4 regions of the Kocuria sp. KRD140 genome follow, and region 1 is predicted to be linked to each of the others. Evidence: riboswitches for the same ligand, from Rfam matches in the RefSeq annotation. Region 1 holds a riboswitch; each other region holds the start of a gene.

Region 1 (2,191 bases):
GTGCTCAATCTGGCGCGGCAGGCCCTGGTTCTCCGCAGCGGACGGAAGGTAGGAGGTCACCACGTTGAATCCCACGCGGCCCTTGGTGAGGTGATCCAGTGTGGCGTACTTGCGGGCCAGGGTGTAGGGCTGCTCGTAGGTCACCGCGCTCGTGACGCCGAAGCCCAGGTGCTCGGTCACGGCGGCCATGGCCGAGACCTGCATGAACGGGTCGTTGACCGGGACCTGGGCCCCGTCACGCACGGCCGGAGCCGCGGAGTTCTTGTAGATGTCGTAGATGCCCACCACGTCCGCAAGGAACAGGGCGTCGAACTTGCCCCGCTCCAGCAGCTTGGCCAGCTCCGTCCAGTACTCGATGGTGTTGTACTCGGTGGCCCGGGACCGCGGGTGGCGCCACAACCCGAAGCTCTGGTGATCCACGCAGGTCATGTCGAACGCGTTGACGGAAATCCGTTTGCTCATCTCGGTCAGCCCCTCAGCAGGAACACGACCCGCGCCCCGTGCACCACCTACGGCGGCCTACCTTGCGGGTCCAGCGCGCTTGTGTGGCGCCGTACTTGCCGCATGCGGTGTGTCATGCGGCCCGATCCTCACCTGGGGCACCCCGCTACGGGAGAGGGTTGCCGTCCGACAAGCCAGGGCTAAAAGTCGGCACTCGTGATCGTTGTGGCATCGATCCTAACGGGGATCCCCGGTCCTCGGAAACACCTCGGGTTACGGCACGTCACGACGGCGCCCCGGCGCGTCACACGATTTGCACCCGCGGGCTCCCGGCCCGTTCAATGGTGTGGTTCCCATCCGGAGCGGCTGAGAGACCTGGCTCGTTGACGTCGCAGCAACCAGCCCCACGCGGGCAAGGTGCTAATGCCAGGAACGATGGAGTTGATGAATTGAGCCATATCCTCACGCGCCCGGAATCTGCCGTCGACGCCGCGGCGGTCACCTTCGACCGGGTCGGCAAGTCCTTCCCCGCACACCACGGAGCGCATGTCCACGAGGTCCTGAGGGACGTGACCTTCACGGTGCGTCCGGGCGAGATCGTCTCCGTCCTGGGCCCCTCGGGGTGCGGCAAGTCCACCCTGCTACGCGCCGTGGCCGGGCTCGGCACGGCGAGCGAGGGCGAAGTCCGGATCGACGACTCGGTGGTGCGCGAGATCGACCCGCGCTGCGCCGTCGGCTTCCAGGAACCGCGGTTGCTGCCGTGGCGCAGCGTGGCACGCAACGTGGCACTGGGTCTGCCCCACGGGACTCCCGCCCGGGAAGGGAAGCGGCGGGTGGCGCAGCTGTTGGAGCTCGTCGGCCTGTCCCACCACGCGAATCACCGTCCCTCGGAGATCTCCGGGGGCATGGCACAGCGCGCATCCCTCGCCCGGGCCCTGGCACGGAACCCGCGGGTCCTGCTGTTGGACGAGCCCTTCGGGGCCCTGGACGCCCTGACCCGGATCAGGATGCAGGATCTGCTGCTGGACGTGCACCGCGCCGATCCCACGACCGTGCTCATGGTCACCCACGACGTCGAGGAAGCCCTGGTGCTCTCCGATCACGTGGTGGTGCTCGCGCGCGAAACGGCCACGGGCCCCGCGACCATCGCCGAGATCATCTCCCCCGAGCTGGCCCGCCCGCGCTCCCGCGAGGACAGTGAGATCACCGCGCTGCGCGCCCACCTGTTGGCCCTGCTCGGCGTGGAGCGCTGAGCGCATGGCGCAGTTGTCCCGACGCCGCGCACTGCAGGCACTCGGCCTGTCCGCGCTGGCGCTGCCCCTGAGCGGATGCGTCATGGAGGGCGAAGGTCCAGGCCGCGGTGTGGCCGGCGGTTCCGCGCACGAGATCTACCTGGACTACGCGACCTACAACCCGCTGTCCCTGATCATCAAGGCCAAGGGCTGGCTCGAGAAGGTCGCCGGGGCCCACGGCCAGACCGTGACGTGGGTGTACTCGGCCGGTTCCAACAAGGCCAACGAGTCGCTACGCGCCGGGGTCGTGGACGTGGGCTCCACGGCAGGTTCCGCCGCACTGCTCGCGCGTGCCAACCGCTCGCCGATCAGGACGATCGACCTGTTCTCACAGCCCGAGTGGTCCGCGCTCGTGCGCACCCCGGACTCCCCCGTGCGCACCGTGGCGGACCTCGCGGGCACGTCCGTGGCCGCGACGAAGGGCACGGATCCGTACTTCTTCCTCCTGCAGTCCCTCG
Region 2 (2,191 bases), on a different contig from region 1:
GGGGCCACGACCGTGTGAACCGGACGCAGCGGCGTCGTCCCGTACCGTCAGACCCCGCGTTCTCGCACCCCGGAACATCTGTGTCCCGATACCGCATGCGTTGTGCGACTGCGGGTGTTTTTTCGGGACGCAGATGTTCGGGCCCTTGGCCGGAGAGGGGCCGTGGAACGCGGGCCATTGCCTCGACACCGAACGGCAGCGAGGGTGGACGCGGCGACGTCGCCCCGCACTCAGAACGCCGTCCAGCCACCGTCCATCGTGTAGGACGCACCCGTGACCATGCCCGCGGACGGGCCGGCCAGGAACGCGATGAGCTCGCCAACCTCCTCGGGTTCCACGAGGCGCTTGATCGCGGACTCGGTGAGCATGATCTTCTCGATCACCTGGTCCTCGGGGATCCTGTGGGTCGCGGCCTGGTCCTTGATCTGCTTGTCCACGAGCGGGGTGTGCACGTAGCTGGGGTTGACGCAGTTGCTGGTCACACCGTGCTCAGCGCCCTCCAGGGCCACGGTCTTGGACAGCCCTTCGAGCCCATGCTTGGCCGTGACGTACGCGGATTTGTACGCGGACGCGCGCAGACCGTGGATGGAGGAGACGTTGATGATCCGGCCCCATCCGCGCTCGTACATGTGCGGCAGTGCGGCACGGATCAGCAGGAACGGAGCCTCGAGCATGAGCGTGAGGATGCGGTGGAAGTCCGCGGGGTCGAAGTCCTGCACGGGGGCCACCTTTTGGATCCCCGCGTTGTTGACCAGGATGTCCACGTCCAGGCTCAGTTCGGCGAGCGCGGCGGTATCCGAGAGGTCCACGACCCAGGCTTCCCGCCCACCTCGGAGGCCGTCGTCTGAGCGGCTTCTTCATTGATATCCGCGACGACCACGTGGGCGCCGCGGTCCGCGAACGCCTGCACGGCGGCGCGGCCGATCCCGCTGGCCCCACCGGTGACCAGGGCCTTCTTCCCCCCGAGTGATTGCTCCATGACAGCCTCTTTGCGCGTGGACGGTTCTCCTACCGCGTCACGCTACGCCCCGAGGGCCGCCGGGTCACGATCCGGAACGGACCACCCCGGACCAGCTACGAGTCACGGCCCGCACCGGAGTCCGCCGGGTCACGGAAGCCCCGGTGACCCCAGCCCGAGGGGCCGGGGCAGGAGGAACCCGGGGAGCGGCGTCGTCGTCCGACACGCCACAACTGGCGTCCACTCCTCGCGATGCTGTTGGATGGAGCAGTACCCATCCAGAGCGGCCGAGAGATCTGGCTCGTGGAAGCCGCAGCAACCGGGGTGACACCGGTGCTAACGCCAGGACCGATGGAAAGGAACAGCACAGCCATGCCCTTGAACACCGATCGCATCCAGACCACCCACGTGGGCTCCCTGCCTCGCACGCCCGAGCTGCTGAAGGCCAACAACCGTTTCCAGGCGGGCGAGATCGACCTCTCCCAGCTGGGCGAGGCGCTCGACGAAGGCGTCGCAGAGATCGTGCGCACCCAGCGCGAGATCGGCATCGACATCGTCAACGACGGCGAGTACGGCCACACCACGTCCGGCGCCGTGGACTACGGGGCCTGGTGGAACTACTCGTTCCACCGCCTGGGCGGGCTGACCCCCACGGACGAGGACCGGTGGAACGAGGGCGAGAAGCACCGTTCCAGCCCGGGACACATCGTGCTCACGAGCTTCCCCGACCGCCGCGACCGGGAGCGCTTCCGGGACGCCTATGAGGACCCCACAGCGGGCGTGCTCGTGCACCGCAACACGGTCTCCCAGCCCAAGATCACGGGCCCGCTGACCTACACGGGTCAGGAGGCTGTGGCCGGGGACATCCGCCGCGTGAAGGACGCGATGGCCCTGAACGGTGCCACGCAGGGCTTCGTCGCGGCACTGTCCCCCGGCTCCTGCGCGCGCGTGAAGAACGAGTACTACGCCACGGACGAGGAACTGGTCTACGCGTGCGCGGACGTGATGCGCGAGGAGTACAAGGCCATCGTAGACGCCGGACTGACCGTGCAGATCGACGACCCCTCGATCGCCGAGTCCTGGGACCAGATCAACCCCGAGCCCACCGTGGAGGACTACCTGGCCTTCACCCAGCTGCGCGTGGACGCGCTGAACTACGCACTGCGCGACCTCCCCGAGGAGCAGATCCGCTTCCACCTGTGCTGGGGTTCGTGGCACGGCCCGCACACCACG
Region 3 (2,191 bases), on a different contig from region 1:
CACGGACCGCTACGGCCGCACCCTCGCCCGAGTGACCCGCGACGACGACGGGTTGAACGTCAACCAGGCACTCGTCAAGGCGGGCCTGGCAACGCCCATGACCGTGGGCGCCAACAGCACGTACCGGCGAGAGATGGACAGCGCGTACAACGTCGCCCAGGCCATGCAGGTCGGTTTCTTCGACCCGAAGCAGGACTGCGCGCCGCCGGGGGAATCCGCATCCCCCGGCACCACAACTCCGAGCACCGCGAGCCCGAGCGCGACGCCGAGTCCCACCTCGTCCTCCACGCCCACTCCCACGCCGACGCTCGAGGCGCCTCCCGCGGTCGTGGAGGACGAGGTCGCCGTGGGCGATCCGGCACCCCAACCCAATCCCGCTCCGCAACCGAACTACAACTACAACCCCGCCCCCGCGCAGCCCGCGGCACCTCAGCTACCGGCCGCGCCCCGGGTACCTGCTGCCCCGCAGCTGCCGGCGGCACCCCACGTGCCCCCGGCTCCCGAGAGTGATGGCGGTTATCCCGGTTACACCGGCCCCCGGTGCTACGAACCGGGAGGAAAGGTCTGGCACCCATGCTGAGTTGCTGATGACACGCCAAGGCGCGCCCACCCGGTCGGTTAACCGGGTGGGCGTCCCTGTTTTTCGCCGCGCTTTGGTCACGCGGGTGCACCGGCGAGCCGCCGGATGCACGGCGGCCCGAACTCAGGGTTCGTGACGACCGGGGTTGGCGGTCGCGCTGCGCAAGGGGGACGGCGTCGTCGTCGGAGCGGGTGCCTGCGAGGACGCGGACCCGCCCGCGGCCGGCGCCGCGGCTATCGAGCGCGAGACCCAGTTCTCGGGTCCCAACTCGGGCATCTTCATGTCCTGCACGTCGTGGGGCAGGATGACCACGGCAGGGCCCAGGTGCCCCCGTGCGGTCCATTCCGCCCGCTTGGGAAGACGAGCGCGGCGGGAGGCCGGCGGTTCCGTCATCGTTCGTGGGCCTCGTCACGGGGCTGTGCTACGCTTACTCGTAACAAAGGATCATGAGTCCCGGTGCGAAGCTCTGGCTAGCCGGGCGGCAACCCTCCAGCTGTAGTGGGGTGCCCCAGATGAGGATCCGGCCGCCGCGCAACCGCGTGGTCGGCAAGTACGGCGCTCGGAGCTCGTCCTCCGGCGTCCTAAGGCCGGAGGATTTTTTATATGCCCGCACCCCTCGCAGCGTCAGAACCCGCGCCCGTGACTGGCCCGCCCACGGGGACGTCCTGGCTGGTCCGGCGCCCGCGCCGCTCCACGCTCGTCTCGTTCGAAGTGTTCCCGCCGCGGCCCACCGCGGACCCGGACACTGTGTGGCGCAACATCGACGCCATGGCCCAGGCCGGGCCGGATTTCTTCTCCGTCACCCACGGTCACGCCGGCCATCACGGCGTCTCCCGCGAGGCGCTGCGCCACCTGCGCCGCACGACCAAGACCCCGGTCATGGCGCACTTCACGTGCGGTGGCACGGACCGCGCGGGTCTCGAGCGCGCCGTGGACCAGTTGCTGGACGACGGCGTTCGCGACCTCCTCGCGCTGCGCGGCGACCCGCCCCTGGGTACCGGGGAATGGCGGACCCCCGCGGGTGGCCTGGGCCGGGCCTCCCAACTGGTGGAGCTGATCCGGGACGTCGAACGACGTCGCTTCGGCACCGGGTTCCGCCCGGGTCAGCGACCGCTGTCCGTGTCGGTGGCGTGCTACCCGTCCCCCGCGCGAGGCCGCGACTTCGAGGCGGATCTCGCGTCCCTGTGGGACAAGCAGGAGGCCGGTGCGGACTACGCGATCACGCAGGTGCTCTACGAACCCGAGGACTACGCCACGTTCCTGGAACGCGCGCGCTCGGAGGGCATCCACATCCCCGTGGTCGCCGGGCTCATGCCGCTGAGCAACCCGCAACGGTTGCAGCGCATGACCGAGATCACCGGGGTCCGGGTCCCGGAACGCCTCACCCGGTTCCTGCGCGCCGACACTCCTGAGGAACTGCGCCACCGAGGGGTCGCGGCCACCCTGTCCCTGATCGACGACCTCATGGATCTGGGCTGCGCCGGTTTCCACCTGTACACGTTCAACCGCCCCGAGGCGGCGCTGACCATCCTGGAGCACCTGCGGGTCCGGGATGCCGCACGCGAATACCGAGGCCGCAGCCCCGCGGCCTGACCGCCGCACCAGCCCCGA
Region 4 (2,191 bases), on a different contig from region 1:
CGTCGATGCCCTCGACACCCACGGACAGCCGCACGAATCCCGGTTCCACGCCGGCCGCGAGCTGCTCCTCGTCCTTGAGCTGGGCGTGCGTCGTGGAGGCGGGGTGGATCACGAGGGAGCGCACGTCACCGATGTTCGCCACGTTGGAGTGCAGGCTCAGGGCGTCCACGAACGCGACACCGGCGTCCCGGCCGCCGTCGAGCACGAAACCGAGCACCGACCCGGCACCCTTGGGCGCGTACTTCAGGGCGCGGTCGTGCCAGCGCGAGGACTCCAGACCGGCGTAGGACACCGAGCGCACCTCGGGGCGGGCCTCGAGCCACTCGGCGACCTTCTGCGCGTTGGCCACGTGACGTTCCATGCGCAACGACAGCGTCTCGATGCCCTGCTCGATCAAGAACGCGTTGAACGGAGAGATCGAGGTCCCCAGATCGCGCAGCAACTGCACGCGCGCTTTGAGGATGTACGAGAGGTTGACGCCGAAGGCCCCGTCGGCACCGAGATCGCGGGCGTAGACGAGTCCGTTGTACGTCTCGTCCGGTTGGTTGAAACCGGGGAAGCGCTCAGGGTCCCGCGAGTAGTCGAACGCTCCGGTGTCCACGATGAACCCGCCGATCGCCGTGCCGTGGCCGCCCAGGAACTTGGTGGCCGAGTGCAGCACGATGTCCGCGCCCCACTCGATGGGCCGCACCAAGTAGGGCGTGGCGATCGTGTTGTCCACGATGAGCGGGACACCCGCCTCGTGGGCGATCCCGGCGATCGTCTCGATGTCGAGCACGTCGTTGCGGGGGTTCGGGATGGATTCACCGAAGAACGCCACGGTGTTCTCGCGCACCGCGTCCCGCCACTGCGCGGGATTGTCCGGGTCCGAGACGAACGTGGTCTCCACGCCCATGCGCGGCAGCGTGTGCTTGAGCAGGTTGTACGACCCGCCGTACAGGGACGGGCTGGCCACCACGTGGGTTCCGGCGCCGCCCAGGTTGAGGATCGCGAGCGTGGCCGCGGCCTGTCCGGAGGAGACCATCAGGGCCCCCACGCCGCCCTCGAGGGACGCGACCCGGTGCTCCACGACCTCCGTGGTGGGGTTGGTCAGGCGCGAGTAGATGGGACCCATCTCCTCGAGCGCGAACCGGGCCGCCGCCGTGCGGGCGTCCGGGAACACGAAGGACGTGGTCTGGTGGATCGGCAGGGCGCGCGACCCGGTCACAGGGTCGGGGTTCTGGCCCGCGTGGATCTGTCGGGTCTCGAACGACCAGCCCTGGGGATTGTCGGGGGTGGGAGCGGTGCTCATGGCCGTACTCCTTCTCGGAAGGATCAGGGGTCCGGTGGCGATCCGCACGGTGCCCGTGCTGTGACCGGGCACCAATGACCCGCGCTTGCCGCACGACGTCGGTCGACGCCACGGCCAGGTCCTCACCCAGGGCACCCCACCGCGGAAGGGAGGGTTGCCGGTCAGCTAGCTGGGGCTTCGCGCTGACTCTCGTGACCTATTACCTCATTGTCCGAACCCGGCGGGGCGGGAGTCAAGCCGGGGACGCTGCGAGCGGGCTCGGGGTCAGTGGCCGCTCGTTCCTGCTGTTCCATCTCCCGGGTGTGCAGTTCCCGGTCCTTCGTCTCACGTGGATGGAAGTAGAACAGACCCGTGAGCACCGCGATCACGAACACCGCGAGCATCACGAAGAACAACGGCCCCACACCGGTCAGGTAGATGACGGGGATGGCCAGCGCCGTGACCAACCCGCCCCCGAAGAACGGTTCGAACACCAGCTGCTTGTCACCGAACGCCTCGAACACCGGGTCTTGGCCTCCGGGTCCACCACGCGCATGAGGATCAGCCCGGTGGCGGTCACACCCATGGACGGGTGGAAGTCACCGATACCGCGCCCGAACCAATAGCGACCGATGATGCGGGGTGCCAACCACAGGAAAATGGCCACGTTGAACGCGATGCCGACCACCGCCAGGATGGTGAACGCCGCCAACCACGGCCGCGATGGACATGTGCCGGGAGAACGGTTCCACGGAGGACGGGCGGCTGGTCATGGTGCCGGCGGGGTAGTACTCGTCGCTGCGGAACAGGCTCTGGACCCAACCCACCTTGACGCGCACGAACTTCCCCAGGAACAGGGCGACTCGGAGGATCAGGAGTGTGAAACCGACGGCATTTGCGGACACGGGAACCACCTCGTAG

What was found. A riboswitch is a leader RNA that binds a small molecule or an ion and turns the genes downstream of it on or off. The one in region 1 is predicted to bind S-adenosylmethionine.
Region 2: it holds a riboswitch for S-adenosylmethionine, as region 1 does, so the genes downstream of both, J1M36_RS04465 (cobalamin-independent methionine synthase II family protein) here and J1M36_RS12270 (ABC transporter ATP-binding protein) in region 1, are expected to answer to the same signal.
Region 3: it holds a riboswitch for S-adenosylmethionine, as region 1 does, so the genes downstream of both, J1M36_RS09310 (methylenetetrahydrofolate reductase) here and J1M36_RS12270 (ABC transporter ATP-binding protein) in region 1, are expected to answer to the same signal.
Region 4: it holds a riboswitch for S-adenosylmethionine, as region 1 does, so the genes downstream of both, J1M36_RS11605 (bifunctional o-acetylhomoserine/o-acetylserine sulfhydrylase) here and J1M36_RS12270 (ABC transporter ATP-binding protein) in region 1, are expected to answer to the same signal.

What each region holds. Positions count from the first base shown of each region.
Region 1 covers NZ_JABFAW010000019.1:17,023-19,213, reverse strand. Annotated here, with positions in the region: gene J1M36_RS12275 (LLM class flavin-dependent oxidoreductase) at 1-471, opposite strand, end outside; SAM riboswitch class IV at 549-663, opposite strand; SAM riboswitch class I at 792-883, shown strand; gene J1M36_RS12270 (ABC transporter ATP-binding protein) at 891-1,694, shown strand; gene J1M36_RS12265 (aliphatic sulfonate ABC transporter substrate-binding protein) at 1,699-2,191, shown strand, end outside.
Region 2 covers NZ_JABFAW010000004.1:57,916-60,106, forward strand. Annotated here, with positions in the region: gene J1M36_RS04455 (IclR family transcriptional regulator) at 1-18, shown strand, start outside; partial or broken gene J1M36_RS04460 (3-hydroxybutyrate dehydrogenase) at 231-979, opposite strand; SAM riboswitch class I at 1,230-1,316, shown strand; gene J1M36_RS04465 (cobalamin-independent methionine synthase II family protein) at 1,331-2,191, shown strand, end outside.
Region 3 covers NZ_JABFAW010000009.1:113,714-115,904, reverse strand. Annotated here, with positions in the region: gene J1M36_RS09320 (thermonuclease family protein) at 1-580, shown strand, start outside; gene J1M36_RS09315 (hypothetical protein) at 704-973, opposite strand; SAM riboswitch class IV at 1,023-1,139, shown strand; gene J1M36_RS09310 (methylenetetrahydrofolate reductase) at 1,184-2,173, shown strand.
Region 4 covers NZ_JABFAW010000009.1:639,616-641,806, reverse strand. Annotated here, with positions in the region: gene J1M36_RS11605 (bifunctional o-acetylhomoserine/o-acetylserine sulfhydrylase) at 1-1,291, opposite strand, end outside; SAM riboswitch class IV at 1,368-1,488, opposite strand; gene J1M36_RS11600 (hypothetical protein) at 1,453-1,794, opposite strand; gene J1M36_RS11595 (hypothetical protein) at 1,870-2,175, opposite strand.